DNA from 3 places in the Desulfofundulus sp. JL263-se genome. Region 3 is predicted to be linked to each of the others. Evidence: riboswitches for the same ligand, from Rfam matches in the RefSeq annotation. Region 3 holds a riboswitch; each other region holds the start of a gene.
The links. A riboswitch is a leader RNA that binds a small molecule or an ion and turns the genes downstream of it on or off. The one in region 3 is predicted to bind cyclic di-GMP.
Positions count from the first base shown of each region.

Region 1: linked by a shared signal. The riboswitch ahead of flgB (flagellar basal body rod protein FlgB) and the one ahead of ACX4JR_RS06440 (chemotaxis protein CheW) in region 3 are both predicted to bind cyclic di-GMP.
Region 2: linked by a shared signal. The riboswitch ahead of ACX4JR_RS01165 (methyl-accepting chemotaxis protein) and the one ahead of ACX4JR_RS06440 (chemotaxis protein CheW) in region 3 are both predicted to bind cyclic di-GMP.

Region 1 is NZ_CM149993.1:1,719,968-1,730,296, forward strand. It holds gene ACX4JR_RS08750 (flagellar hook-associated protein 2) at 1-1,384, shown strand, start outside; gene fliS (flagellar export chaperone FliS) at 1,402-1,779, shown strand; gene flgN (flagellar export chaperone FlgN) at 1,792-2,262, shown strand; gene ACX4JR_RS08765 (flagellar protein FlaG) at 2,290-2,649, shown strand; cyclic di-GMP riboswitch class I at 2,772-2,858, shown strand; gene flgB (flagellar basal body rod protein FlgB) at 3,024-3,428, shown strand; gene flgC (flagellar basal body rod protein FlgC) at 3,428-3,871, shown strand; gene fliE (flagellar hook-basal body complex protein FliE) at 3,907-4,200, shown strand; gene fliF (flagellar basal-body MS-ring/collar protein FliF) at 4,231-5,778, shown strand; gene fliG (flagellar motor switch protein FliG) at 5,789-6,799, shown strand; gene ACX4JR_RS08795 (FliH/SctL family protein) at 6,783-7,505, shown strand; gene fliI (flagellar protein export ATPase FliI) at 7,502-8,839, shown strand; gene ACX4JR_RS08805 (flagellar export protein FliJ) at 8,836-9,279, shown strand; gene ACX4JR_RS08810 (flagellar hook-length control protein FliK) at 10,064-10,329, shown strand, end outside.
Region 2 is NZ_CM149993.1:211,467-221,795, forward strand. It holds gene ACX4JR_RS01105 (M20 family metallopeptidase) at 24-1,151, shown strand; gene ACX4JR_RS01110 (N-acetyltransferase family protein) at 1,207-1,761, opposite strand; gene ACX4JR_RS01115 (response regulator) at 1,990-2,601, shown strand; gene ACX4JR_RS01120 (PstS family phosphate ABC transporter substrate-binding protein) at 2,632-2,910, opposite strand; gene ACX4JR_RS01125 (hypothetical protein) at 3,100-3,318, shown strand; gene phoU (phosphate signaling complex protein PhoU) at 3,459-3,974, opposite strand; gene ACX4JR_RS01135 (hypothetical protein) at 3,964-4,116, opposite strand; gene ACX4JR_RS01140 (hypothetical protein) at 4,458-5,507, shown strand; gene ACX4JR_RS01145 (hypothetical protein) at 6,179-6,343, opposite strand; gene ACX4JR_RS01150 (hypothetical protein) at 6,481-6,909, opposite strand; gene ACX4JR_RS01155 (Hsp20/alpha crystallin family protein) at 6,931-7,365, opposite strand; gene ACX4JR_RS01160 (hypothetical protein) at 7,387-7,596, opposite strand; cyclic di-GMP riboswitch class I at 7,777-7,861, shown strand; gene ACX4JR_RS01165 (methyl-accepting chemotaxis protein) at 8,018-9,934, shown strand; gene ACX4JR_RS01170 (chemotaxis protein CheW) at 9,939-10,329, shown strand, end outside.
Region 3 is NZ_CM149993.1:1,256,648-1,266,976, forward strand. It holds gene ACX4JR_RS06385 (hypothetical protein) at 1-58, opposite strand, end outside; gene ACX4JR_RS06390 (TM1266 family iron-only hydrogenase system putative regulator) at 423-680, shown strand; gene ACX4JR_RS06395 (ADP-ribosylglycohydrolase family protein) at 805-1,737, shown strand; gene ACX4JR_RS06400 (Fur family transcriptional regulator) at 1,925-2,359, shown strand; gene ACX4JR_RS06405 (metal ABC transporter substrate-binding protein) at 2,365-3,306, shown strand; gene ACX4JR_RS06410 (metal ABC transporter ATP-binding protein) at 3,299-4,039, shown strand; gene ACX4JR_RS06415 (metal ABC transporter permease) at 4,074-4,892, shown strand; gene ACX4JR_RS06420 (NUDIX domain-containing protein) at 4,942-5,502, shown strand; gene ACX4JR_RS06425 (anthranilate synthase component II) at 5,704-6,312, shown strand; gene pabB (aminodeoxychorismate synthase, component I) at 6,281-7,684, shown strand; gene ACX4JR_RS06435 (aminotransferase class IV) at 7,700-8,557, shown strand; cyclic di-GMP riboswitch class I at 8,711-8,795, shown strand; gene ACX4JR_RS06440 (chemotaxis protein CheW) at 8,976-9,392, shown strand; gene ACX4JR_RS06445 (methyl-accepting chemotaxis protein) at 9,455-10,329, shown strand, end outside.

The DNA of each region.
Region 1 (10,329 bases), 460 kb from region 3:
TATGAAGCTGCAGTCCACTTATTTGGCCAAGAAAGCATCCTCTTCCGATGAAAGCGTGCTTACGGCCACGGCAAACCCCAGTGCCGCACCGGGAACTTATATCGTAAACATAAGCCAGCTGGCAGCAGGTGTTTTCAAGGGCAGCCAGTCTGGATTAGCCGACGAAAAGAATGAGGATGGCAGCACGAAAACCCTGGCAGAGCAGTTTGGCCTCAGCGGAACCATAAGCTTTGAACTGCAGGGAAGCAAAGGCAGTCAAGTCTTTGAGTTCGATACGGGCTCGGATACCATTTACACAGTAGTTTCCGAGATAAATAGTGCCGACCTCGGCATTAAAGCAAGTTACGACTCCACTTTAAACAGGTTTTTCCTCACCACCGAATCAACTGGAAAATACGAATTTATTAACGTAATCAGTGATAGTAGCGGATTTTTATCAGATGCTACCGGTTCAGACGGCAGTAACGTCTTAGGTTTATTACTTAAAACCAGCGGTTTTAAAATCGATGAACCCGAAACCGATCCTAATTATGCGAATCTTCCTGCCAATCAAAAGGGCCAGGACGCCAGCTTCACCTTCGGGGACACCGTCCTCACCAGTTCCACCAACAATGTGACTGTCAATGGCATATCGCTGGAATTAAAAGACGACACGGGTACCGACGTCAACATCACCATCACCAGCGACACCGACGCCGTCTTCAATTCCATTGTTAATTTCATAAACGAATACAATAATGTCATCGAGGCCATCAGCGATAAACTGCACGAGCCGCGCTACCGGGACTACATGCCCCTCACCGACGAGCAGAGGGAAAAGCTTACCGACGACCAGATTGACAGGTGGATTGAAAAGGCCCGCAGCGGCCTTTTGCGCAACGACCCCATTTTATACAGCATATTTTCTAAAATGCGCTTTACCATGTCGGCAGTGGTTCCAACCAGCAACCCTGACTACGACCGCCTGGCCGACATAGGCATCACCACCACGGCGGATTATACGTCCGGCAAGCTGGTGGTAGATGAAGAAAAGCTGCGCGACGCCATTGAAAAAGACCCCCAGGCTGTAATGGAACTGTTCACCCACGATTCTGAAGACTACAGCGAAATGGGCATTGCCAGGAGGCTTTATGAAGATGTAAACAATGCCATGCAAAGGATTTCCGAAAAGGCCGGCAGTGACAACAACTACAGCCTGGTGGACAACAGCTTCATCGGCAAGGAAATCGAACGCATACAAGAAGAGATAGAGCGCAGGGAAGAACGCCTGGAACAGCTGGAAGACCGCTATTGGCGGCAGTTTATCGCCATGGAAAAGGCCATTCAGCAGATGAACCAGCAGAGCCTGTGGCTGGCCCAGCAGCTGGGCCTGGGCATGGGCTAGAAAGGAGTATAAAATTAATGAACGCCAACCCTTACCAGCAATACCGGGAAAACGCCATCAAGAGCGCATCGCCGGGAGAATTGACCCTTGCCCTTTATAACGGAATCGTAAAGTTTATCAGGCAGGGAATGATGGCCATTGACGATAAAAACATTGAAGGGGCCAGTAATGCCATCATAAGGGCACAGGATATCATTTCTTACCTTATGGATACATTAAACCGCGACTATGAAATTGCCAATAATCTTATGAGCCTTTATGATTATATGAAACGCCGGCTGGTGGAAGCAAATATCAAAAAGGATAAAGTCATCCTGGAGGAAGTGCTGGGAATGGTAGAAGAATTGCGGGACGCCTGGGGACAGGCCGTAAAACAGACTGGTGGAAGAAAATAAGGGATAAATGCGATGGCGGACAGGGATAATATATTGCAAAATTTATTTGAGTTAATGGAAGAAAAAAAGGCGCTGGCCCTGCAAATTTTGGATTTAACCCGCAAGCAGGCTGAAGCGCTTAAAACAAGGGACACCACAGGCGAAAAATTTATACAATACCTGCAGGATTTGCTGGATGAGAGACAAAAATACATTGACATGATAGACCAAATCGACCGGAAAATACCTTTTTTAAAAGAAAAGCTCGACAAGACGGGCGGCAGGCGGGAACTCTATGCCGTCATGGAGGATATGATAAGCGATATCACGGAAATTTTGGAAGAAGCGCGTAAGATTAATGATGACAACCGGGCCAGGTTTAAAGAGTTCATGTCCCGGCTGCTCGACCGCATGAAATCTTTACAGGCCGGGAAACTTTCAGTCAAAACATATACAAAATCACCCCGGCAGGTACAGGGATTTTTTGTGGATAAGAAAAAATAAGTTGAGCATTTTAAAGAAGGTGAAAGAGTGAAAATCCAGGGCACAGCCCCCTCCGGTGTTACTCAATTTCGGAAATCTCCCGATAGTCCTCAATTAAGACAGAATTTCCGGAAAAAAATAGAAGCATTTAATAATCCGGAAACCAGTCAAAGGGAAAAACCTTCCGAGCAGCAGCTACAACAAGCAATAGAGCAGTTAAATAAAACCATGATGACCTATAATACGGAACTCCGGTTTAAGCTGCACAAAGAAAGCGGCGAAATGCAGATTTCGGTAATAAATTCAGAAACCAAAGAGGTAATCCGGAAAATCCCCCCGGACAAGATATTACAGATTGTGGCCCATATCAAGGAAATGCTGGGAATAATTGTGGATGAGCTGATTTAGCCTGAGAAACGCCCGCAATTAAAGCGGGTTTTTGTTTTTTTAGGTCAAATTGATAACATTTAATAAATTATCAATTGACTTTTCCTGGGCAGTAAACTATATAATATTCTATGGTATACAACGACATATTTAGGCAAAATTACCGAAAGGTAATGGCGCAAAGCTAGAGGGTCTAAGGGCTCTTGAGCCTATGACAGCCAGCTGCCCTGCAAAAGCAGGTTACACAAAATCCTCTGGCCTTTTCCGGAGGATTTTTTAATATAATAAATATCTTGCAGGATGTTCAAACATTTTGTTGAAGTAAAGAAAAATAATGCCTTTATCACCAGTAGTAAACCATTTAAGTTAAAAGTTATTTCCAAAGGTGATTGGTCATGTTTTTCAATAACAACAAAATTAACCTGGCTTTAATTAAACAACTGGATGCGGCAAATTTACGCCAAAAGGTAATTGCAGATAACATAGCCAACATAAATACCCCCAATTTTAAAAAATCAAAGGTAAGGTTTGAGGGAGAATTAAAAAAAGCCTTAAGCAAAAAACAGCCGCGACTCTTAACCAGCCACCCCCGGCACATTTCCAACATACCAACTCTGTCCCAACTGGAGCCTCAAGTGGTTAAAATGGAAAATACCACCATGAGGGCAAATGGTAATAACGTGGATCTGGACGAAGAAATGATTAACCTGGCCAGAAATACCCTTGTTTACCGTACCGCAGCGCAAATTTTCAATATGCGCAAGTCTATAATAAGTGAAGTAATCCGGGGAGGGAGGTAATAATTTTGCTCGATGCCTTTGACATCAGCGGTTCCGGAATGACGGCAAACCGGTTGTGGCTGGATACAATAGCCAACAATATTGCCAATATGAACAGCACCGGACGCCCCGAAGACAGGAAAAATCCCCCTTACAGGCGGCAAGTCCCGGTGTTTTCCCAGGTTTTAAAAAGGGAATTAAAGCACAGCCCGGCCGGTACCGGTTACCGGCCGGGAGGGGTTACAGTAATTAAAATTCTCGAAGATCAAAATGAGCCCAGGCTGGTGTATAACCCCTCTCACCCGCACGCCAACCAGGCGGGTTACGTGGCCTACCCCAATATTAATATAACCAATGAAATAGCCAATATGATGGCTGCCACCAGGGCATATGAAGCTAACGTCACCGCTTTGCAGGCAGCCAAAGACGTGGCGCTGGCGGCACTGGAGATAAGCCGGGGCTAAAATAACTTACCCTACCCGGGAAAGGAGAGTAAAGGTTGAATATAAATGCGATTCTTCCGCAACCTGTAACGCTAGCGGAAAAACAATCCGCTGCCTCTTCCAAGAAGAAAGAATCTTTTGCCCAGATGCTCAACCAGTCGCTGCAAAACCTGAACAAGTCCCAAAAAGAAGCGGAAGGGGCAATCAAACAATTCCTTACTGGAGATATTCAAGACCTGCACCGGGTTATTATTACCCTGGAAGAAGCAAAGCTGAGCATGCAACTTGCCGTTCAGGTGCGCAATAAATTGCTGGAAGCATACCAGGAAATGATGCGCATGCAGATATAATATACCCGCCAAACATCTAGGAGTGGTCCAATGAATCCCAATAACCTGCTTGCCAGGTTGCGGGAATGGTGGCAAGCTCAGGATACCAAGCGCAAAATTGCATTCGTTGTCGCCGGCGCGGCAATTCTTATTACATTGACCTTTCTCGGCCAAATTTTGCTGCGTCCCGCTTACGCACCTCTTTTTACCCAACTGGACCCGGCAGAAGCAGGCTCCATAGTGGAGGAACTGGAATCAATGAATGTTCCCTACCGCCTTACCAACGGCGGTAAAACCATAGAAGTTCCGGAAAACCAGGTCTATCAAACCCGTATCAAACTTGCCAGTTCCGGCGCCCTGCCGGGAGGGGACAAGGGATTTGAACTGTTTGACGAGCAAAAATTCGGCATAACCGAATTTGAACAACATGTAGGGTACCAGCGGGCATTACAGGAAGAACTCCGGCGCACCATTGTTCAGCTGGACGAGGTGGAACAGGCACGGGTACACCTGGTACTTCCCGAAAGAAGCCTTTTTGCGGAAGAAGAAACCAAACCTTCGGCATCCATAGTCCTCAGGCTGAAGAGCGCCGCCCGCCTGCAGCCGGAGCAGGTACAGGGGATAATAAACCTGGTTACGGGTGCGGTGGAAGGTTTGCAGCCGGAAAATGTACATATTATAGATACAAAAGGCAACATATTAAACGATAATTTAGCGCGTGAAAATGAGGGAATAACCACCCGGCAATCGGCCACCTGGCAGCAGTTAAAAAGGGATTTTGAAAAACAATTGGAAACCCGTATCCAGCAGATGTTGTCCCGCATCTTCGGGCCGGGGGCCGCGGTGGCCATGGTCACGGCGGAGCTGGATTTCGACCAAAAGAAATCCACCAGTACCATCTACGGGCCCGGGCAGGTAATAAGCCGGCAAACGGTAACGGAAGAGGGCACCAGCAGCGGCGCCCGCGGGTTCGGCGGTACCGACGGTGAATTTAGTACTTTTCCCGGAATAACAGAAGATAACCGGGAAAATTTAAACCGGGAAGAGCAAATTACCAATTACCAGACGGACGTTTACCAGGAAACTTTGATCAAAAGTCCGGGAGAGGTAAAGCGCCTTTCCGTGGCCGTGGTGGTGGATCAGAAGGTACTGGAGGACGCCGACGGAACCCCCCCCAGCACCGGCCAGCTTAACCAAATTCAGAGGCTTATCGCCTCCGCAGTTGGCTATGACCCCACCAGGGGAGATCAGATCACCGTTTCCAGTATGCCCTTTGATACCAGCTTGCAGGAAGTATTCCAGGAAAAAACACCGGCAGCACAAAAATGGGCTGTTCCCCGGCTTAACCCGTGGCTGGCCGGGGGTATCGCCGCGGGCACATTGTTGCTCCTGTTAATATTATTCCTGCTGGTGCGCAGGCTAAGGAAGCGCAAGATTCGCCCCCCTGAAGCAGCGGAAGAAGCCCCTCCTCCACCACCTCCGCCGGAACCCGAACCCATTATTCCTCCCAAGCCTGATCAGAGACAGAAAATAAGGGATCTGGCCAGGGAAAAGCCGGAGGAAGTGGCAGAAATACTTAAACTATGGCTCAAAGAGTAGGTGATTACTTGTGTGTGCCGCTCCCCAGCTCACCGGGCTGCAAAAAACAGCAATCCTGCTTATCGCCCTCGGTTCGGATATCTCTGCAAAAATTCTTAAACAGAACTTTCATGACGAGGATATTGAAAAGATCAGCCAGCAAATTTCCATGATGGACCGTGTTCCCAAAGAAGTGCAGAGAGCCGTTATTGATGAATTTGTCCAGCTTGTCCAGGCCCGGGAATACGTGGCCACCGGCGGGCTGAAATATGCCAGGGAGATGCTGGAAAAGGCCCTGGGAAAGGACAAGGCCACGCGAATTCTGGAAAAGGTTGCACTAACCATCAAAAAGAGGCCTTTCAGCAATTTACGTAAAACCGATCCCAAGCACTTGATCAATTTCATAAAGGATGAACACCCGCAGACCATCGCCCTTATTCTGACCTACCTGCACCCGGAGCAGGCGGCCATGGTACTTTCATCCCTCCCACCGGAAACTCAAGGCGACATAGCCAGGCGCATAGCCCTGCTGGACAGGGTATCGCCGGAAATAATCAAAAACGTAGAGGAAGTACTGGAACGAAAACTGTCGGTGGTTTCCTACCACGATGAGACCGCAGGGGGCTTGAAACCCCTGGTTGAAATATTGAACAGGGTGGACCGGTCAACGGAAAAAACTATACTGGAAGAATTGGAAGTTAAGGACCCCGACCTGGCTGAAAATGTCCGCAATAATCTTTTCGTATTCGAAGATATTGTAAAATTACCCGACACTTCCATCCAGAGGGTGCTCAGGGAAGTGGATTCCAAGGATCTGGCCAGGGCCTTAAAGGGCTCCAACGAGGAAGTGGCGGAGTTAATTTACAAAAATATGTCCAAGAGGGCCGCGGATATGTTGCGTGATGAGATTAAATACATGGGCCCGGTAAGGCTCCGGGACGTGGAAGAGTCCCAGCAGCGCATCGTCCAGATAATCCGTCAACTGGATGAAAGCGGGGAAATTATTATCGCCCGGGGTGGGGAAGATGCCATTCTCACCTAAAATTATAAGGAGCATCCCTCCAAACGGGGAAAGTAAACATCAAGTGACCCTGCAGCTGCGCCATGATTTCCCCGAGCCGCGGGAACCTCAAGAAAAAGTGGATCACTCCGAAATCGGCCGGCAAATTATTGCCGGGGCCAGAGCCGAAGCAGAGCAGATTCTGGCGCGGGCCCAAAGGGAAGCCGAAGAAAAGGCCAAGCAGCTGGCGGAAAAAGCCAGGGAAGAAGGCTACAAGCAAGGATACCAGGAAGGAATAGAACAAGCCCGGGCCGAAGCCGAAGAAATCCGCAGCCGGGCCCGGCAGGTTTTAAAACAAGCCGAAGAACAAAGGAACAAAACCCTCGGATCCCTGGAAAGGGAAATTATAGGCCTGAGCGTGGACATCGCCGAAAAAATTTTAGCCCGGCAGCTCTCCTTAGACCCCGAGACGGTACTGGCCATAGCCCGGGAAGCCCTGCAGCTGGTTAAAGACAGAGAATATATAACCATCTTTTTTAACCCCGCCGACCGGGAAACCTTTGAAAAAAACACTGAAGAATTAAAAAGGTTATTGCCTGCCCACGCTTCCCTGAACTTATTAAGTGATGATTCAATTACCCCGGGAGGCTGCATTGTAGAATCAGAACACGGAAAGGTAGAGGCCACCCTGGAGGCCCGCTGGGAAGCCATACTGGAAAGCCTGGGAGTGGAACGAAAAAACGAATGACAGGCAGCATAGACCTTACCCCCTGGCGGGAGAAGGTAAAAAACAGCCGGGTCCTCCGAACTGTAGGCAGGGTAACCCGGGTGATAGGCCTCACTGTTGAAGTGCGGGGCATAAGTGCCCGGGTGGGCGAAGTTTGCAATATAGTGGTTCCCGGACGCCGGCATCCTGTACAGGCAGAAGTTGTGGGCTTTAAGGAAAACAAAACCATTATGATGCCCCTGGACAACCTGCAAGGTATTTATCCCGACTGCCCGGTCATTCCCACAGGAAATTCCCTTAAAGTACAGGTGGGAGACCACCTTTTGGGACAAATCCTGGACGGGCTGGGAAGTCCCATTTCCGGGGCCGACAAGACGGAGGTTTTCCCCGGGACTCCTTTCCCGGTGGATAATTCACCGCCCAACCCCCTGGAACGGAAGCCCATTACCGGGATCTTCTCCACCGGCATCCGGGCCATTGATGCCCTCCTTACCTGCGGCAGGGGACAGAGGGTGGGCATTTTTGCCGGAAGCGGGGTGGGTAAAAGTACCTTGTTGGGCATGATTTCCCGCTACGGCGAGGCAGATGTTAACGTCATCGGCCTGATAGGGGAAAGGGGCCGGGAGGTCCTGGATTTCATTGAAAACGACCTGGGGGAGTCCGGCCTGGCCAAATCCGTCGTAGTGTCCGCCACCTCTGACCAGCCCGCGCTGGTACGCCTTAAGGGGGCCTTTGTGGCCACCGCCATAGCGGAATACTTCCGCGACCGGGGCAAAAATGTATTGCTGCTCATGGATTCCATCACCCGCTTTGCCATGGCCCAGCGGGAAGTGGGACTGGCCGTGGGAGAACCGCCTGCCACCAAGGGCTATACCCCTTCGGTATTTGCCCTGCTGCCGCGCCTGCTTGAACGCTCGGGCACTTCCTCCAGGGGAACCATCACCGCCTTTTACACCGTACTGGTGGACGGGGACGACATGAGCGAGCCAGTAGCCGACGCGGTCCGGGGAATACTGGACGGACACATAATACTTTCCCGGGAACTGGCGTCCCAGAATCATTACCCCGCCATAGATGTATTAAACAGTGTAAGCCGTCTTATGCCCGACATTACACCGGAAGAGCACCGTCTCCAGGCAGGTAAAATAAGGGAACTGCTGGCCAATTACAAACAAGCGGAAGACCTCATAAATATAGGTGCCTATGTATCCGGCTCAAACCCCAAGGTAGATGAAGCCATAAAATACCGCGATGCAATTATGGAATTTTTAAAGCAAGACCTCAACGAAAGTTCCGATTATGACGATACCTTGCAACGCTTGTTTAATCTCGTTCCGAAAGGAGACAGTAAATGACAGGGTTTAACTTCCGCCTGGAACCGGTTCTCAAACAGCGCGAGAAAAGGGAACAGGAAGCAGCGCAGGCCCGGGCGAGGGCACATAAGGAATATCTCAACCAGCTGGAAAAACTGGAAATAATCCGGCAAAACCTGGAGGAAGCAATGGAAACCAGTACTATCACGGACTCCTTTGACGCGGTAAATGCCTTTATATATCGTGAATATTTAAAAGCAAAAGCCGCGCAGCAGGAGCAAAAAGTCAGCAAAGCTTCCCAAAATCTTGAAAAGTACCGCCGAGAAGCCGTTGAGGCCCACAAGCAAAAACTTATTTTGGAGAAACTAAAACAAAATGAGTATGCCAAATACATGCAAAAACTAAATAAGATAGAACAAAAAATAAATGATGAACTGGCAACTCAGTTAAGTATACGCCACCGGGATAAAACATTATGGTAATCAAAGGAGGTGACTGGGAATAAACACTCCACCCGTAACCCAATTACCAAAAAGCGAACAGCCAGAACAAAAGCCTGGCGGTAAAACCGCCGGAGATAAAAATTTTGCCGTACTTCTGGAACTATTGGGACAAGCTAAAAGAAAAATTTTTCAGCAAAAGAGTAATAGCCCGGCAGGAGATGATGTAACAGTTATTTCTCTTATTAGCGGCATGTTAAGTTCCCGGGAATCTCCCGTAATAGAACAATTAGTTGATATCTTTACAAACCCAGAAGAAACAGATTTCAAGCAACTGGCCCAGAATCCCGGGCTGAAGCCAAAAAACGCATACCAGCTCTTATTAAATTATTCGAACCAAACCGAAAAAACTTGGGGGTTACCACAGGTAAATCTAGAAAACATTTTGCGGGCTGCAAACACCAAGGGAGAACAAACTTTCATACAAGCAAGCAATATCCCGCCCGGCCAAACCTGGACCGGCAAGCCTGCCCAAAATTCCAAAGCAATGCCTTCAACCCCCGGTAACCAACAATCAGCTTGGCAGCCAATCACAAAATTATTAGACCAGGGCCCCAGTTATAAACCGGTCTCACCTGGCCTTGAAATACAGGTCGCAAGTCTTAAAAATGAGCAAAATGCTACACAGCCAGCTGGCAATTTAATCAATTACAGCTACCCAGCCAGGCCTGAAAGTTTCAAGCATTTTCAACAACGACAAGTAACCGTTAATCTATTTACTCAAATGCAGGGGTATAAATTACCGGCTCAAAATAATGAAAAATCGTTGCAAACGCAAACCACAGCCAGGGAAATTAAAAGCGGGCAAGATAACCTTTTATATCAACAAAATCAACAACTACCAGCCAAAACTATTACCCCAACCATACAGCTCGAAGGAAATCCAAACACTAGCATGCCGCAACCGGCACAGTTAGCCGCCCGCATAGCCCCGGTCATTCAACAAGCTGTATCCAATAACCAGGGAACCACTTCCCTGCGGATAAAACTCAAGCCCGAACACCTGGGAGAGATTACCATACGCCTGGTATA
Region 2 (10,329 bases), 1.0 Mb from region 3:
AATGGAAAAAGGGGGGTGGGCGGATGTCTTTTGAGAGGGACAGGTTGGCCTTTGTTGCAGGAAAGGAACTGCAGCGGCTGCTGGAAATTAGCAGTGTCAGTGGCGACGAAAGGGAAGTGCTTGCCTACCTGGAAAAAAGGTGCCGGGCCATGGGCTTGCATACCAGGCACCAGCCGGTGGCGGGGGCGGGTCATAATTTACTGGTCAATCCCTTGCCCGAGCCCGGTTTGATAATCACGGCCCATACAGATACCGTTCCGGAAGTAATAAACGGTATTGGGTGCCGCTGTGAGATCGTGGGGGAGCGGTATTACGGCCGGGGAGCAGCGGATGCGAAGGGGGGCATTGCCGCCCTGCTGGCGGCAATGCATAAGCTTTTCAAGAAAGGAGATTTGGGCACGAAGGATATTCCGCCCGTAACTTTTGCCTTTACCGTAGATGAGGAGCAGGAAGGCCGCGGCTCGGAGGAATTGGCCCGGCTGGGCGGGAGTGCCGCGGTGGTAATAGAGCCTACGGATTTAAAGGTATGTATCGCCCAGTCCGGTTCGGTGACAGTACACCTGCGGGTTTACGGCCGGTCAGCCCACGGCGGGGAGTATGAGTGCGGGGAAAACGCCGTCTTCAGGGCAATTGAACTTCTGGACCGGCTTAAAAGGTTACCCGCTTTAAATCGCCAGCACCCCCTTATCGGGGAAGGGGGATATAACCTGCAAATGATAAAGGGCGGCAGTACGGAAATGGCGGTACCCGGGCAGTGCGAGCTGATCCTTGATTTTCGGGTTTTGCCCGGCCAGGAGCCGGAGGAGGTGCAAAACGCTGTTGACAACCTGTTAAATGAATACGGGGGGGTGGAGAGTAAGTGGGTGGATGTCTCCGGTTCCTATGAGATCGGTAAGGATGAGCCTGTAGTATCTTTAATGAGAGCATGTTTCAGGGAAGCACTGGGTGAAGAGCCCTGCCTGGGAGGTATACGCAGCTGGACTGACGGGGAAAACCTGTTTTGTTCCGGTAAGAGGCCGGTGGTTTTCGGGCCCGGGAATTTATCGGTAAGCCATACTGAGGAAGAGTATATTGAATTACCGGAGGTGGTCAAGGCGGCAGAGGTATTTGCCTGCCTGATTACCGGGGCCCGCTGGCTGAAAGAGAATTAAAAAATGCCACCTGCGCTGAGGTGGCATTTTTAAAATCAGCTGAGGCGCTGTTTTTTTACACAACTCCGGCTAAAAACCTCCAATTCCCCTTATAGTTTCTTTGGCCCTGCCGCTCCATCTTGGTCCACATTTTATTACTGTACACTTTTTTGAAGCCGTATTTTGTGTACAGGGCCAGGGCAGGCTTGTTGTGGTTACCCACCCAGAGGCCTATTTTTTGTAGGCCGCGGCTTTCCAAATAATCAATACCTGCCTTAAACAAAGTGGAGCCGATCTTTAGTCCCTGGTATTTATAATCGATGGCAAATTCATGTACTTCACCTGCGGGCTCTCCATTACATATCGTCCAGCAGGTGTCCACCACAATAAACCCCAGCAGTTCCCCCTCGCTATCGGCGACCAGCACGTCTGGAAAGCTTTCTTCCCAAAGGGATTTCAGGTAGTTGACAATATCGTTTTCCAACGTAAAGGCATATTCCGGGTAATCCCGGTAGGCGCTTTTGTAAATACCGGCCAGTTTTTTCACCTGTTTTTGCGGCTGACTTAGCTTATAAATTTTAAATTTGCATCGTCGGTCGCATTCGCCGGTATCTTTTGCACTGGCGAGCATAAAAATTAAAACCTCCTAAAAGTTGTTAATTAAAGCGGGGGATGTTTTCCTCCCCTGTATCTTTATAATAACCCATGGCAGGCATTTTGACAAACCGGCGAATGAACCGGGATTTAAGTTCGTGAAAATGGCCGGGTTTTTATCCGCCGGCACAGGCCGGAGAAATACAGAAATTTAATTTAAGCGGTCGAAAATTAATAGTAAGAGACCTTTTTCGGAGGTTAAAATATGGCTCAAAAGATACTGGTGGTTGACGATGAAAAGTCCATAGTCCGGCTGGTGACATTTAACCTGGAAAAAGAGGGGTTTACCACCTTAAAGGCCTATGACGGCGAAGAAGCGCTGAATATTATCCGGGATGAGAAGCCTGACCTGGTGGTGCTTGACATCATGCTGCCCCGGGTGGACGGCTTTGATATTTGCCGCCGCCTGCGCCAGGAAGGCATAACGGTGCCCGTTATCATGCTTACTGCCAGGGACCAGGAGATAGATACGGTGTTGGGCCTGGAACTGGGGGCCGATGATTATATTACCAAGCCCTTCAGCCCGCGGGAACTGGTGGCCCGGGTGAAGGCGGCGGAAAAGGGAGAAGATGTTGTGGTATGGGTGCGCGATACGGGAATCGGCATACCCCCGGAAGACATAGACCGGGTTTTTGAAAGGTTTTACCGGGTGGATAAAACCAGGAGCCGCGAACAGGGCGGTACGGGCCTGGGGCTGAGCATCGCCAAACACCTGGTGGATCTCCACGGCGGCACGGTGGGCGTGAAAAGCAAGCCCGGCCAGGGCTCCCAATTTTTCTTCACTTTGCCGAAAAAAGCGAGAGGCCGGCGGGGATAATTCCCTACCGGCCTCTCGCTGCTTAATCTATTATTTAACGGGGAGGTAGCCTAATTCTTCCACAATGGCCTGCCCTTCGTCGCTGAAGCCGAAATCCAGGAACGCCCTGGCCAGGCCCCCGGGCTCACCGATGGTATACATGTTCAAATCGCGAACGATGGGATATTTGCCTGATTTTGCCGCTTCCACGCTGGGCTTTACCGGCTTTCCCCCCTCCTTGCTTACAGATACGGCCTTCACTTTCTCATCCAGGAAAGCGAGCCCCACATAGCCGATGGCATTTTCCTCCTGAGCCACCGAGCTGGCCATGGCGGCGTTGGAGGCAGTCCTAGTTTAAAAGTTTGTTGAGGGGGTTTAGGTTATACAAAAAATTGAGTTTGGTAACAATTTGAAGAAATCATGAATATTGTATAAATACAGCTGTAGAATGAGCGGGAATAGTTTAATTTTCTGTTGCAGGGTGGTTAAGCCGGCTTTTGTGCGAGGTGTACTATAAATATGCATTTATATAAATACCCGTATCATAAACTTGATTCAAAAGATAATAATCCGGCTGATAATAATCAAAATAGAGAAATTGACCCGGAAATAATTCAATTATTCATACGAATTTTTTTTGCCGCTGCAAGGGAAATTTTGAATTATTTTGAAAATAAAACCATTAAAAATTTAGGCCGCAAGGAGGCCTTGACCTTTCATGGGAAAAGAAAAGTTTGACCTGATAAATCGAAAAATTAAAGGGAATGAGGATAAAGGGAAGTCATCTATAGATGCCAATCCTTTTACATTGTTTTTGATTCTTATCCTGCTAATTCTGAGTTTTGACAACCAGGCAGGAGCCGGGAAGAAGAAGTGCCTTACTCGTTCAATTCGAGCATTTCTCCGGTAATCATATATATTATCCACTCGCTGAGATTGGTGGCGTGATCCCCTATGCGCTCCAGGTGCCGGGCAGCCAGCAGCAAATATGTGGACTGCCGTATGTTTTTAGGGTCATCCGTCATTAGTGCCAGCAGTTCCCTGAATATGTTATTGTAAAGATGGTCGATTTCGTGGTCCTTTTCGGCAGCCTTTAATGCCGGTTCCCGGTCTTTGTTAACATAGGCCGTCAAGTTTTCATTGATCATTTGTCGCGCTATTTCCGCCATGCGGGGCAGATCGATCAGCGGCTTTATATGGGGTTCATCGCTCAGGGTTAATACGATTTTGGCTATATTGCAGGCGTAATCGCCCATTCTTTCCAGGTCGGTATCAATTTTAAGGGCCGTGCTGATAAATCTGAGGTCCCCGGCCATGGGCTGCTGCAGGGCAAGAAGCTGCAGGCATTGCTTTTCAATTTCCAGTTCCAGCTTATCAATTTTTTCATCGTCCATTACCACTTTTTCCGCCAGGTTCCGTATCATGTTTTTTCAGTGCCGTCATGGCCAAGTCTATGGCTCTTTCCACCAGGTTGCCCATCCGCAGAATGTTGTTCCGCAGCTGGTTCAGTTGTTCTTGGAAGGATTCCCTGACCATTATAAAAAAACGCTCACCCCTACTTTAGTAAATTTCTTTTGAGACATCATAAACTTATTGTAAAGATTGTAAAGAAGGTTTTTATTTTATGTAAAAGGCGTCCTTTAGCGCGCCAATAAACGAAAAAAATTCCCTCCTCGATTTGTTCTTGTTTTTATCCGGGCCCGAAGGTCCGGTTTTTCTTTGCCGTTACATGGACGGTATTCAATATATTACAAAACCCGGCATGTAACACCGGATGACGTTTTTGAATAATATGCAAAATAGAGCCAAAAGATGGAAGAGGGGTGGTTTTCAACCAAACATAAGCTTACAAAATAAGAATGAACCGGAGGAATAACATGGAACTTAAAATCGTGAGGGTAAATAACAGTGCCGCCATGGAGGCGTTTCTGGAAGTACCCTCCCTGGTTTACGGGGAAGGGGCCGTCCCACCCGCGGCAAGCAGCGCTGCCACCAGGGTGCGCTTTATGCCCCTGGCAAACCCGGTGCTGCAGCACGTGCGCTTTGCCAATTTTGTTGCCCTGGACGGGGACCGGCCGGTGGGGCGGGTAACCGCGTCCATAGACAGCTTGAATCCCAGACCGGAGGAAGGATTTTGGGGCTGCTTTGAGTGCATTGACAGCCCACCGGCGGCTAAAGCGCTCCTCGGGGCGGCGGCGGAATGGCTCAGGGAAAACGGCAAGCAGGTTATGATTGGCCCGGCCACGCTGAATACCAACGAGCAGGTGGGGTTATTAATAAAAGGCTTTGACCGCGAACTCCAGAGGGAAATACCTTATAATCCCCCTTACTACCAGAATTTAATAGAAGAAGCGGGGCTTACCAAAATTCACGATTTGGAATGTTTTAACTGGGAACTCCCCGAATCCCTCCCCGAAAGGCTGGAGCGGGCTAAAAAGCCGCCGGGTGTTGTTATCCGTTCCGTGAATTACAGGGCACTTTTCAGGGAAGCAAAACTGTTGCAAGAAATATTTAATAAAGCCTTCTCCAAGATGTGGGGTTTTATTCCAATGACTTTCAATGATGTCCGGGGATTTTTAAAGAACGCGTCTTCTTACGTCCCACCCGATTTATTCATTATTATGGAGGTAGAAGGGAAGCCGGCCGGCATGCTTTTTTCCATTCCTTACAAAAAACCACGCAAGGATGGCAGCGGGGGGAAAATAAGGCTGGCTATCGGGGGGGTAGTGCCTCAATTTCAACACAGGGGTCTTCACTGGCTTGTGTTGAAGGAGTTTTATAAACGGTGCAAAAAATTGGGCTTTACCGGAGGGGAGGCGTCCCAGGTGGCTGAAAGCAACAGTGCTGTAAAAAGAAGAATTATCAAGCCGGTGTTCGGGGGGGAAATTATCAAGCTTTACCGGGTTTACAAGCAGGACCTTAACTAAATTAATTCCCAAAATTTTGTTTAAATTTTTCAAGACAAGTAACATTTTGTAATACGGGTGCATATTTTTAGTACTGTCAAAAGACAAAAACAAGGAAAGGAGGAATATAAATGGCATTTGGCGGAGCATTTCCGAATTTTGACGGAGCGTTCATTCTCTTCTTGATCCTGATTCTACTGGTGTTCGGCATGTTTCCCTTCTTCTATCCTGTTGCCAGCAAGTAGCCTGCTAATTAAACAATTAAAATATTAAGGAGGTTATTTAATATGCCGTACCCTTATTTTGACGGTGCCTTCATTCTCTTCCTGGTCTTGATTTTACTGGTATTCGGTATGCTTCCCTTCTGCTTTCCCGTTGTTGATAAATAGCTCCAATTAGACAGTTAAAAAGTTAAGGAGGTTTTTTATATGGGTTATGGCGGGGCATTCCCCAACTTTGACGGGGCGTTCATTCTTTTCTTGATCTTGATTCTGCTGGTATTCGGTATGCTTCCCTTCTGCTTCCCTGTTGCCAGTAAATAACACTAAAATTATAAATTAGCCAGCATTTCCATGGGATAAGGATAGAAACCCATTCCTTATAAGGTTTTGGGTTTCTATTTTTTTTACTCCCGATATGATATAAAAAGTGAGACGCCCCGTAAAAGGGGCGTTCCGCGGAATGAGACATAATTATTCTTTTTCCGCTTCTTGCTGCTCAACCCCTAAGATGGGGAAAAAGAACCAGGGGAAAAGAAACAGCCAGGGGAGAATAAAAAGCCAGGGGAAGAAGGGGAATCCCATGGTTTTGGCAGGCTTGCTGCCGGGTCTTCCTACAGGTCCGGAACCGTAACCCATAGATAAAATACCTCCTTAAATATTAAGTTTTTATTACTGGTTTTACAATATTCGGCTGTGAAGGAAAAGGTTACATTAAGCAATAAAAAATTTTTTGAAAAATTAAAATATCCGGGAACAAAATATCCCGGATATTTTTAGCAATCACCGTTCACATTACGGGATTTTTCTCTGTTTTCTTTATAACTTATATTACATTTGAGTTCTTTCCCCGGCTTGGGCCGCTTCTCAACTCCGGACCCGGGGGGCGGCGAATCGTTTCCCTGTTTCTTTACGCCCTGCGGCGGGATTCTCCCGCCGTAATTGGCCCCGATATTCAGCATCCCGCTCAATTCTTTTATTCCCATGGCGCCGATATTGTTGTTTAATTCTACTTTATCAACCTCAATTTTTTCCACGTAGAGCTGTTCTATTACCAGGGGGCATTCAGGCTTTTTTCGTTCCAAATCCCGTACTTTTTCTTCCAGCCTGCGCAACCTTTTCTCGATATTTCTGCGATCACCGCAAACTTTTTGTGCTAAATGCCCCAGTAAGCTTTTAAGTTTTTTGATCGTGCCACAGGACATAATTATCCCTACATTTATTTTTTATTCTATTTTTATGTTCTGCGCGGCAGCGCGTGGATCGCGGCGTAAGCGCACTTCAAGCAGCCCGTTGTTGAATTTTGCCGAAACCCCTTCCCCGCTTACAATTTCCGGCAGCTGAATTGTCCGCTCAAAGGGCCCGTAAAACCTCTCGGCAGTTATACTGGTATGGTTTGGATAGGGGGGCCGGACAACTCCCTTTATTCGCAGGCGGTCTCCTAAAACAGTAAGTTTTATGTCATCTTTATTTAATCCCGGTATTTCTATTAAGACAATAATTTCTGTTTGGTTTTTAAAAACATCGGCTCGCGGGAAATTTGATTCTGTCGCGAGCATTTTCCAAAAACCGGACAAAAATTCATTGTTAAATATCTCCGACCAGAAATCTTTACCGTACATTTTTTGGGCAAATTCCTGCCAGCGCAGTAATTTATCCATATCCAATTAACTCACTCTCCATCAGCGGGAGGGGCTCGCAAACATTGACCGGGCCTTTTGGAAACTGTCATACATGGCGTCAATGCCTTCCCGCATGGCGGCCAGAGTGCGATAGGTTTGCTCTGAAAAATCTTTTAAAAATCGCAGCTTTGCACCGGCCTGGCTGTCAGTACTGAGTGTGAGCAGAATGAGAATTAAAAATAATGTGAAGGGGTTGATATTATTGGGCAATTACCCACCCTCCTTCCACCGCAATGAATTTTCTACTTATTGTATGCGGCGGCAGGAAAAAGGTGAAAGGCGTTCTACTTAGTTGATTTATGATTATATTTATCGAAGTTTTGTACAAAGAACTTTATAATTTTTATAATATTATGGTATTATTACTAATATAGTTTTTTTTACTAAAACTTAAAAACCGGGCAAACCGGCCGAAAGGCCGGGGCGCAAAGTCATGGGCCTAAGGCTTTCACGCTATGGCTGCCAGGCTGCTTAAATATTGTGTTTAAGCATAAGGGCCATAGTGTATCTATGGCCCTTATGCTTATGTATCGGGGAAGGAGGGGGTATTTTAAAGGACTGGTCGCGTAGAATTTCATGCAGGGGGAGAGGAGTTTAATTTTCACACTGTTCAAAAAAAGGGGTAGATATCATGTTTAACAGCATTAAGACAAAATTGTCACTGATTTTAATATTGGTTACCGCACTGATTTTAATATCCTTATCCTGGCTGAACTATAACCGGGCGGCCTCCATTTTAAAGGCTGAAATTACTGAAGCCGCCTCCAACGGGGTCCGGCATAATGCCGAAGTGGTCACTAACTGGTTGAAAGGTATTGAAAACGAAGTGGTCACCCTGGCCAATACACCGGCCATAAAGAGCATGGACTGGGAAAGACAATACCCGGTTTTAGAAAAAATTGCCCGGCGCCACTCTGATTATGAAATGTTTGTGGTGTCGGACAGCACCGGCAGTGCCCATACCACTACCGGTGGGGATACAATCTATGACATATCTGACCGGGAATATTTTCAGGAAGTGATGCAAACCGGCAAGATCGTTGTTTCCGACCCTATTATAAGCAAGTCCTCGAAACAAATGGTAGTGGCCATAGCCGCTCCCATTTATCAAGATAACGATAGTTTGTCACCGGTGGGTTTGTTGGCAGTCACGGTTACCCTGGAGTATTTACAGGATCTGGTCAGGGGAATGAACATAGGGGGCCACGGTTATGGTACTATAATTAACAGTGATATGACCATAATTGCCCACCCGGATAAACAGTGGGTGAATAATAAAAAGATATGGGAACAGAGTGATTCCCTGTACGAGCTGGGAAAGAAGGCGGCGGCAGGTGAAGAGGGGTACGGCCGGTATATTTTCCAGGGGGTAAGTAAAGAAGCGGCCTATGCTCCCATAAAAATCGCCAACTGGTCCATATTCCAAACGGCCAATACCGCCGACGTTATGGCGCCCCTGGCCCAAATTAAAAGGATATCAGTACTGTTTACCCTGGGTGCCGTCATAATAATGTTGCTCATTTCTGTTATCATTGCCACTTACATTGCCAGGCCCATAGTTTCTCTCAGCAAAATAGCCGGGGCTGTGGCCCAGGGTGATTTAACTCAGAAGGTCGATACGGGACGCGGCAGGAAGGATGAAATCGGGAACCTGGCCGCAGCATTCCAGGAAATGGTAGAAAACCTGAAATCCATGATTACCAGCGTCAAGAAGAGCTCTGAGAAGCTGGCCTCCCACGGCCAGGAACTGGCTTCCACCAGTGAAGAGGTGAGCGCCACCGTGGAAGAGGTGGCCAGTACCACCAGCGAGGTTGCGGCCACCTCCGGTCAGGGAGCGGAAAATGCGGAAACCGCGGCAGGGGAGTCCGAGCAGGTTCGCCAGGTGGCGGAAGAGGGCAACCGGGCCGTGCAGGAAACGGTGGAAAAAATCAATTCTATCGCCCGCTCGGCACAGACCGTTGCCGCTGCCGTCAAAAACCTGGGAGAACAGTCCACCCAGATCGGGCAGATCATCAGTACCATCACTGACATAGCGGACCAGACGAACCTCCTGGCTTTAAATGCCGCCATCGAGGCGGCCCGGGCCGGGGAACACGGCCGGGGATTCGCCGTTGTGGCCGAGGAAGTTCGCAAGCTGGCGGAGCAATCGGCCGGGGCGGCGAATGAGATTACAGGTTTGATAGAAAAGATACAGGTAGGTGTGGGAGAGGCCGTTACGGCCATTGACCACAGCGTGGCGGAAGTGAACGAAGGGGTGCAGGTGGCCAATAACGCCGGAGCCGCCCTGGAGGAAATTATTAAGGCGGTGGAGAAGAATACGACGATGATAAGAGACGTGGCCGCCGGCGCCAAACAGGTCAGCGAGGGTGTGCAGCAGCTGTCCGCCTCCAGCGAACAGATTACCTCTGCCGTCCAGCAGGTATCCGGCGCGGCTCAGGAATTGGCCAACATTGCCGAAGAGCTGCAAAATACGGTGGAGAAGTTCAAGGTGGACGAGACCGGGCCGGCAGATTCCGAACCTTCAGGGGATGATAAAGAGGAGGCTTAAAAAAATGGCGGAACAAGAGCAGATTGTGGTGTTCGGATTGAATAAACAGAAATATGCCCTGCCGATTCAGCATGTATCGGAAATTATTCGCATGATGGATATCACACCGGTTCCCAATACTGACTATTACTGCAAGGGCATTATCAATCTCAGGGGGTCGATTGTTCCGGTAGTAAGTTTAAATTTGCGCCTGGGGATGGAAGAGGGCGAAATTAATAATGATTCCCGGATTGTGGTGGTGGAAAAAAACGATATTAAATTAGGGCTTATAGTTGACAGCGTCTATTCAGTGGCCCGGTATTCGGAAGATAAAGTGGAAGCACCGGAATCTTTGAATTCTGAAGGTCAGTTTATTAAGGGGGTTGTTCACCACGGAGAAGATATTATACTGCTGT
Region 3 (10,329 bases):
TTAAAATTTTATTTTCCCGGGGATCTATAATTTTATCGCCAGTGATATATACCTTCAAAATTCCCCCTCCCTGAAAGTGTATAATACCTGCTGTCTACAAATTTTACAGTGTCTACTTAATATACCCGCATGTGCAAAATCAGTGCCTGATTGTAGTGTAAACAAGAGTGGCACCCAAACTGAAAGCTTTTCAATTCGTATTAATAAATAAAGAATATATGTACCAGCACGAGCGAAGATACTTTTAAAGGGGTAATTTGTTTGTTACAATTTTTAAAAATTGTATATAATATTTAGAATTTAATAAAAATTAATAAAAGAAATAATATTCATATCATCTCCTCCATTTAAGGGACGAACTGTTTTTAAACATGATAGTGGGTACATACTAGGGGTAAAGCAAGATCAGGAGGAGGTATAAAATGTCCCAAAACATTTGTATTGTTGGTATTATGGTTGACCACAGGGCTTCCCGGGCACCTGAAGTTCAGCAGGTGCTTACCCGGTACGGCTCGTCGATTCTGAGCCGCAACGGCATTCCGGATCCCAGCCGTGAAAGGGGAATTATTACTCTCACCATGCAAGCAGATGACGAAACCAGGAATGCGCTGGAGGAAGATTTGCGGAAGGTCCCCGGTGTTACTGTAAATTCAATAATTTTGGGTCAACCCGTACAGTAAAATCCGGTCTGCGGCAAGGCCGGATTTTTGTGTCAAGAATTTGTTTCTAAAGAAGGCTTTTGTGGAGAGATTGCAGAATTGAGTAGCATATTAATTAAAAAAGTTTTTAAAGAAGGTGTAAACCATGGAAGAGTATATTAAAGGCGCCCTCTACGGTGCTGCCATTGGTGATGCCCTCGGGGGGCCGGTAGAGTATATGAGCAAGGACGAAATAAAAGAAAAACACGGTATACTGCGGGATATGGTCGGGGGAGGAAGACTTAATTTAAAGCCCGGTGAATTTACAGATGATACCCATATGCTCTTGCATGTTGCCGAGGGAATTCTGGCCAATCCAATGTTCCCTGTGGAAGAGGTTGGCAGGCGCTTTCTGGCCTGGTACAGGGCCCGGCCCCATTATGTAGGGCGGACTACCGCCCTTTCATTTAAAAATTATCTCCGGCTGGGTAACTGGAAGGAAGCAGCCAGGGCAACGGCCAGAACCATAAACAAAATGGATAGTAACGGGGGGCTAATGCGTACCCTGGCTGTTACTTTCGGGTACCAGAAAGATTTAGGATTAATGGCTTACTGGTCAAAGGAAATTGCAAGCATGACTCATTACAGTGAAGAAGGGGCGGCATGTTGCATTTTTTATAACTACCTGGTATTTTTGGCCGGGACTTCTAAAATCTCCAAAAGGAAAATGATTACCGCAGCCCTGGAATTTACCGATGAGCAGTGTAAAAGATTAGATTTGAATCCATCAAATTTTTTCTGGTTTATGATCAAATATATACAGCCGGGCGCTGAGGAACTGTTGCCCAAAGGAGATGCAATGCACACCCTGGGCACCGCGGTACAATGCTTTTTACATGAAAATTCCTTTGAAGATACTTTGGTTTGTGCAGTTAACCGGGGTGAGGATACTGATACGGCGGGAACGGTGACCGGTGGCCTTGCCGGCGCGTATTACGGTTATCGGTCTATTCCTGACCGCTGGATTCGCCAGTTGAAGGATAAAGAAAGGCTGGATGAGGTGGCAGAAGGTTTTTTAAAATTAAACAGCTATAAGTGAGACCATATAGCCCCCTTATAGGGGGAATTTTTATTTTGTTTGCATAAAAAAATTAAATAAGAAATATTATTAATTAAGAATAAAAAATTATGAAGCACCTTGACACGGGAGGGAAATAATAATACAAATTAGTAAATAGGAATGTTTCTTAATTAGGGTGATAAATATGGTGAATGAAAATAAGTTTTTGGATCAATTAAGAAACCACGGATACAGGGTAACTCCTCAGAGACAGGAGATAATCAGGGTTCTTTCCAGAAAAAAGGGGCACCAAAGTGCGGAGGAAATTCATAAACAAGTATGCTTGAATTATCCGGGTATGAGCTTGGATACCGTTTATCGTAATCTGGGGCTCTTAAAAAGCCTTAATATAGTCAATAAAATCAATTTTAACGGGAAAAATCACTATGAACTTAATATCGGCGACGGCCATTACCACCATCTTATTTGTTTGAAATGCGGAGAATCCCAAAAATTAGATTTTTGTCCCCTGGAATTTTTGGATTGGCAAAAGATACTTAAAAACAGTTTTAAAGTTAAAAAACACCGCTTTGAGGTTTTCGGGTATTGTTCGGCCTGTATGGATAAAGAAGAAAATCAAGGAAGGGAGGAGAATGATTGATCTTAATGCGCAGAAAAGTTTTTATCTTAACTTTGGCTTTAATAAGCCTGGGATTAATTTTCACAGGTTGTTCCCAGGAGGTAAGCAGTAATTCTCCGGAAGGAGATGAACTTACGGTATTTACAACGATTTATCCTGTACATTACTTTACCTCTGAAATCGTTGGCAATAAAGGAAAGGTTATAAGCTTGATTCCCGCCGGGAGCGAACCCCACCATTGGGAACCCTCTCCCGGAGACTTGGTAAAATTAAATAATGCCAACGCCTTGGTTTATAACGGTGCCGGTATGGAATACTGGTTAAGGGACGTGCTAAAGGCGCTGGAAAAAGATGTTAAAGTTATAGATTGCAGTAAGGGAGTCGATTTGTTGGAGGTGGAGTCCGGACGTCAAGAGAATGGGGCCGTAGGTGCCCGTGTTGACCCGCACATTTGGCTGGACCCGGTGAATGCCATTGTTATGGTGGAAAATATAACAAGGGGGCTTTCTGAAATTGACCCCGATAACGCGCAATATTTTAAGGAGCGGCGGAATTTACTGGTTGAAAAATTGACAGAGCTTGATAAGGAGTTCAGCCAAACGCTGAAAGAGTTGGATAAGAGGCAAATCGTTGTATCCCATGCGGCATTTGGGTATATGGCCAGGCGTTACGGGCTTGAGCAAATTCCGGTGCGGGGACTTTCAGCGGAGGTTGAGCCCGGGCCGGCACGCCTGGCTGAAATAGTAAAAACCATTAGAGACCGGGAGATTGGGTGTGTTTTTTTTGAGTCTTTGGTTAGCCCGAAAGTTAGCGAAACCATTGCCCGGGAGGCCGGTGTAAAAGTCCTTGAACTAAATCCTTTGGGCGGATTATCCGTGGAAGATGAGAAAAACGGTGAGAATTATTTTTCCCTGATGCGCAAAAATTTGGCGCACCTTAAAGAAGGGCTGGGGACAAAAAATGAGTAAAAGTCCTGTTGTAGAATTACAGGAAGTTTATTTCACCTATGGGTGCCATCCCGTACTGGCTGGAGTCAATTTTAAAGTTTATCCGGGAGAAAGTATTGGTATTACCGGGCCCAACGGAGCGGGCAAAACAACCCTTTTAAAGTTAATTTTAGGACAATTGCGGCCCCAAAAAGGCAGGATAAAACTCTTTGGTGTGGACAGCGTATCGTTTAAGGAGAGGCACCTTATAGGCTACGTTTCTCAAAATGCCCGCCATTTTAACAAATCTTTTCCCGCTACAGCCAGGGAGGTTGTGGCATCCGGGCGGGTTGCTGTCAAGGGCCTTTTTCGGTGGCTGAAAAAGGATGACTACCGCATTGTTGACGAGGCCCTGGGTTTGGTGGGCATGTTGTCCAAGGGTAACCAGAGGATCGGCACAATGTCCGGCGGGCAGCAGCAAAGAGTCTTACTGGCCAGGGCCCTGGCAGCGGAGCCCCGGCTGCTCATTCTGGATGAGCCTACAGCAGGATTGGATGTATCGGGCAGAAATGAATTGTACGGAATTCTTGCCAGGTTAAATAAGGAAAAAAAAGTTACCCTGCTGCTGGTATCCCACGATGTTGAAGAAATATCATGGCTTATTACCAGGCAAGTGTGTCTGAACAAAACATTGTGCTCCTGCCAGAAGAGTGTATACAGTGACGGGCGGAATCTGGTGGGGGAGCCGTGTGCCAAAACATTGGCCACTGTATAAAAATTTTCGGGCGGTTCCGGGGGGGGGGGACAGGATGGAGATATTTTCTTATGCCTTTATGCAAAAGGCCTTTATCGTAGGAATAATTGTAGGAATTATTTGTCCCGTAGTAGGGCTGTTTATAGCTTTGCGGCGCCTGGCCCTGGTGGCCGATGCTTTATCTCACCTGTGTCTTTCCGGTGTTGCAGCGGCCCTTTTTGCAGGTACTCACCCCGTGCTTACAGCGTCAGCTTTTGCAGTGGGAGGGGGCCTGCTGCTGGAAAGATTGCGGGTGGCCTATAAAGATTATGCCGAACTGTCCCTGGCAATTATCCTTTCCGGGGGGATAGCCCTGGCAGCGGTATTAATGGGGCTTGCCGGAGGCTTTAATGCCAGTTTTATGGGTTATCTCTTCGGTAGCTTGGTTGTCATGAACCCCGCCGATGTTTGGATTATAACGGGGATTGGCGGTTTGGTTCTGGTAATGGTGGCCCTTTTTTATAAAGAATTATTTTATGCGACCTTCGATGAAGAGGCCGCGGAGGTAAGCGGAATTCCGGTAAGGTTATTAGGAATGGGCTTTATGATACTGACGGCCCTAACCATTGCCGTGGCCATGAGAATCGTAGGGATATTGTTGGTTGGTTCCTTAATGATACTGCCGGTTGCGGTCAGCCTGCGGTTAGCCGCCAGCTTCCGGTCCGCCTTGGGCCTTTCCATTCTATTCAGTGAATTATCTATATTTTTAGGTCTTATTATTTCTTTTTACATGGATTTGCCCCCCGGCGGCACCATTATACTTACTTCCATTGTCATTCTGATAACCGTTCTGGCAGTCCGGGGGAATGGGCACAGCTGGGTTACGGGAAATTAGGGAACTGTATAATAAAAATAATACATAAAAGGTTGGTGGTATAAGCGGAATGGTAAAAGCAGGTCAGCGCTTTTTTTTCTGTCCCATGTGCGGTGGAAAATTAAGTTATAAAAATTATAACGGACGGTACAGGCTTACCTGTACGTCATGTACTTACATATTTTATGAAAACCCCATCGTGGGAGTGGCTTGCATAGTCATAGACGAAAAAAAACGTATTCTTTTGGGAAGGCGGGCCAGGGGTAAATATAAGGGACTGTGGTGCATACCTTGCGGGTATGTAGAGTATGAGGAAGATGTTCACGAGGCGGCTGTGCGGGAATTCAAGGAAGAAACAAATTTAGATGTTGAGCTGGTTAGGGTGTATTCCGTGCATTCCAATTTTCACGACCCGAAAAAACACACGGTGGGGGTGTGGTTTCTGGCCCGGGTAGTGGGCGGTGATTTAAAGGCGAGCGATGAACTGGACGTTGTGAATTATTTTGAGCTGGATAGCTTGCCGCCCCTTGCCTTTCCCACTGACCATTTGGTTATTAATCAAATAAAGAGGGATGTTGAAAGGAATCGCCTGCGGCCTGAAAATAATGTTTTTGAACTATTTGACAAATGATTTGGATATCTCTTGAAACTATTGACAGAGGATTCTGAACTATAATAAACTGAAAGCGTACAACTGAAAGCTGAGTTGAGCCAGGCGAGTTGAGCTGAGAAAAAGACGAGACGACTCGGAGATTTGGGGTGAGGACCAGTACGTTTGTACTGGTCTTTTTTATTGGTAAAAACTGCCTGGGAATGTCTGGAGGTAGGATGAATGGTATTGCTTCTGGATAATTACGATTCCTTTGTTTACAACCTGTTCCAGTTTCTTGCTGAGCTGGGGGCGGAGGTGGAAGTTTTCCGCAATGACAGGATAACACTGGGGGAAATTGAAGAAATGAAGCCGGACCATATTATTTTATCGCCCGGCCCCTGCACCCCCAGCGAAGCCGGTATTTCCGTGGAGGTGGTACAGGAGTTCGCAGGGAAAATTCCTATTTTGGGTGTGTGCCTGGGGCACCAGTCCATAGGGCAGGCCTTTGGCGGCAGAGTAACAAGGGCCCGCCGCCCCATGCACGGAAAGACTTCAAATATCTGGCACGACGGCAAAGGGGTTTACCGGGGCCTATCCACTCCCTTATTGGCTGCCCGCTATCATTCCCTGGTGGTGGATAAAGAGAGATTGCCGGATATCCTCCAGCCGACATCATTCACCGGTGACGGGGAATTGATGGGTATAAGGCACCGGTGCTTTACCGTGGAGGGCGTTCAATTTCACCCGGAATCCATATTGACCGGGGAGGGGAAAAAGCTGCTGGCCAATTTTCTTTCTTTACGCGGAGGTGAGTGGGTTGGAAACATTACCCCTGGTAAGGCAAGTTGACCTGAAGGCCGACGGGCCTTTGCTGTACAGCGCCTTAAGGAATTTGCCCCATAGTTTTTTGCTGGATACCGGGATGGAAGTGCGCGGCCTGGGCTACCACTCTTTCATCGGCGCACTTCCCTTTATAGTATTTGAGGCCAAGGACGGCCTGGTCAGGGTGATGCGTGACGGGAAAATGAGCCAATACAGGGGCCGGCCCTTAGATGAGCTGCAGCGCCTGATGAAGGAGCTTGCCATGCCGCCCGCCAATACCGGCTTTCCCTTTAACGGGGGGGCTGTAGGTTATTTTAGCTATGACCTCGGCCGGTACCTGGAAAAATTACCTGCGCGGGCCGAGGATGACCTGAAAACACCCGATTGCTGCCTGGGGTTTTATGATGTTATTGCCGTAATCGACCACCGGCAGGGGGCAGTGCATCTTATTTCCAGCGGCCTTCCCGAGAGGGGAGAGCGGGCAGTGGCCAGGGCCCGGGCCCGGCTGGATGAGATGGAGGCATTATTAGCCCGCCGGGCGGAAAACTATATGGGGAACCTGGATCACGGAATCCTGGAAGGCCACTTCACCAGGGAAGAATACATGCAGGCTGTTCAGAAAGTAATTGATTATATTTACGCCGGGGACATTTTCCAGGCCAACCTGTCCCAGCGCTTTTCAGTGGGCTTTCAAGGCGATCCGTGGGTACTTTATTGCAAATTACGGGAAATCAACCCGGCCCCCTTTGCGGCATATCTAAATTTCGGCCAGTTCAAGGTAGTATGTGCTTCCCCGGAACGGTTCTTAAAAGTAGAAGGCGGTAAAGTGGAAACCCGGCCCATCAAGGGTACCAGGCCCCGGGGTAAAACTCCGGAGCAGGATAAAATGTTAAGGGAGGAACTTTGGCACAGTGAAAAAGACAGGGCCGAATTAATGATGATAGTCGACCTGGAGCGCAACGACCTGGGGCGGGTGTGCCGGGTGGGCTCGGTGCGGGTTCCGGAATTGGTGCGCCTGGAGGAATACGCTACGGTATTTCACCTGGTTTCAACGGTGGGAGGAGAGCTGCCGGAAGACAAGGACGTGGTGGACTTGTTGAAAGCAGCTTTTCCGGGAGGCTCCATAACCGGTGCCCCCAAGATACGGGCCATGGAAATAATCGAGGAACTGGAGCCGGTGCGCAGGGGAATATATACCGGGTCCATAGGTTATATAGGTTTTGACGGCTGCGCCGACTTAAACATAGTTATTCGCACTATTATTATTAAAGAGAACAAGCTTTACTTTCAAGTAGGGGGCGGGATTACCGCCGACTCGGATCCTGCTGCCGAATATGAAGAAACCCTGGACAAGGCCAGGGCCATGATGAGGGCCCTTGGCCTGGACAGGCCGCAATGAGGGGGGTAAAAAAAAGTGGGAAAGTATATCTGTGTTAACGGTGAGATTGTAAGCCGCGAGAATGCAGTGATTTCGGTTACAGACCGGGGCTTTTTGTACGGGTACGGGCTTTTTGAAACCATGCGCGTGCTGGGCGGGCAGCCGGTTTTCCTGGATAAACACCTGGACAGGCTGGTAAATTCCGCAGCAGAAATAGGCTTGCAAATTGCCGGCGGCAAAAAGAGATTGGCGGCCATGCTCGAGGATACCATTGAAGCCAACCGGCTGGAAAACGGCAGTTTGCGCCTCACCGTTACGGCAGGGCCGCTGCCGGGCGAATTCGCAGGCGAGGGAGGGGGAAACGTTATTGTTACGGTGCGCCCCGGCGAGCCCTACCAGGAAAAATTTTACCGGGAAGGTTTCAAGGCAGGCTTTTTAAAGACCCGGCGCAATGAAAGGTCTCCCTTAGTTCGCTTAAAAACCCTTAATTACCTGGAAAACATCCTGGGACGCCGGGAGGCGGCCCGGCGGGGGTGGGATGAAGGATTATTCTTGAATAATGCCGGCTGCCTGTGCGAAGGGACGGTGAGCAATCTTTTTCTGGTGTTCAATGGAAAGCTGGTGACGCCCCATGTTGATTCAGGCTTGCTTCCGGGAACGGTCAGAGGCGTAGTGGTGGAGCTGGCCTGTCAAATAGGTATCGGGGTAGAGGAGCGCCCGGTACTGCCGGAAGAGCTGGAAAAGGCGGAGGAAGCCTTTTTAACCAATTCATTGATGGGCGTTATGCCGCTGGTTAATGTTGGCGGGCGTAAAATTGGTAATGGCAGGCCCGGTTCCTTGACGCAAAAGGTGATAGAAGAATATAACTGGTTGTTGGAGAACAGCCTGGAATAGCATGTGGTTGCGACGGACGTTTTACAATTCTTGAAACGCGGGATTATAATAAATTTGGATTTAGTCAGAAAATTTTGAATTTTAAATCTGTGCAGGACAAGATATGTAGAATATAGTATCTTTAGGGTAAAAGAGGAAAGGTAAATTATAGAATTAAAAACCGGGCAAACCGGTTGAAAGGCCGGGACGCAAAGCTGTGGGCCTAAGGCTTTTAAGCTATGGCTGCCAGGCTGCTTAAATAATTTTTAAAGGTTAGTTTTAAGCGGTCACGAGCAGTATGGCCGCTTTTTTCGTTACTTTTGACTTTCTGAAAGGAGGTGGAGGTTTTTAGTGTCTACGGCAAATTCAATCTTTTGTAAAAAAATGTAACAAGAAACTTATACGGAATGTTACCTTAGTATTTTGGGAGGGAAGTTGCTTGACTGCAAACAACCAGATAGTTGTTTTCGGGTTAAATAATCAGCAATACGCGTTGCCCGTAAGTAATGTATCAGAAATTATTCGGGTAATGGAAGTAACCAGAGTTCCAAATATGGAACATTATTACAAAGGGATAATAAACCTCAGGGGTTCGGTTATTCCTGTTATGAGCTTAAGTTTACGCCTTGGTCTGGAGGAGAGCGAGTTAGATAAGGATTCTCGAATTATAGTCTTAGAAAAGGATAAAGTAAAAATTGGTTTAATTGTTGATAATGTTTTTTCGGTAACCCAGTACTCCGAAAATGAATTAGAAGAGCCGGAATCAATGAATACCGGGTACCAGTTTATTGATGGCATTATCCACCAGCAAGATAATATAATTTTACTTTTAGCCCCGGATAAGATACTGGATTAATTTATATAGTTTACAACCTATTGAAAGGATGGTGCTTTTTGAATAGTCTAAGGTTAAAATTAATGCTTATAATTGTCGTTACCACAGTTGTGGCATTGGGGGCCGTTTCCTACCTGAATTACGGGAAAGCGTCAAATATTCTTAAAGAAGAATTATCGAAAGCGGCGGCCAATAATGCCGAGTATAATGCCCAAATTGTGGACAAGTGGCTGGAAGGTATCATAAAAGAAGTTGAAGATTTGGCTGAAACTGAAGCTGTCAAGAGTGGTGATCCGGAACAATACCTGCCGCTTTTAAAACGTGTGCAGAAAAAGCATAATGAATTTGAATTACTTTATGCCTCCGACAGGAATGGTGACAGCGCAGGGACAAACGACACAACTTTCAATATTGCAGACAGAGACTATTTTAAGGAACTTATGGAAACAGGCAAACCTGTTGTCTCTGATCCTATAGTAAGTAAAGCCACGGGTAACGATATTATCGTAGTGGTAGCCCCAACATATAAGGGGAATGAAACAACACCAAGTGGATTAGTGGGTGTTTGTGTTGCATTGGGCTACTTGCAAGAACTGGTTAAAGAAATGAAGATAAGCGGGTACGGGTACGGATTCATACAAAACTCGGACATGACTACCATTGTTCATCCCGATAACAAATGGGTGGGTAATAAAAAACTCGCCAGTGCCGGTGACAGCCGCTTAACGGAATTGGTTCGTCGCATGACTGAGGAAAAAAAGGGTTACGGGACTTATGCCTATCAGGGTAGCGAAAAAATGCTGGCCTTTGCCCGGGTGGAAACAACCGGTTGGTCTATTGCTCAGACAGCAGACATAGCAGACGTACTGGCACCCCTGGGAACTATCCGTAATGCTAACCTTTCGGTAACCCTAATTGCCATGCTTATCATGCTAGGCATCGCCCTGCTCATTGCCAA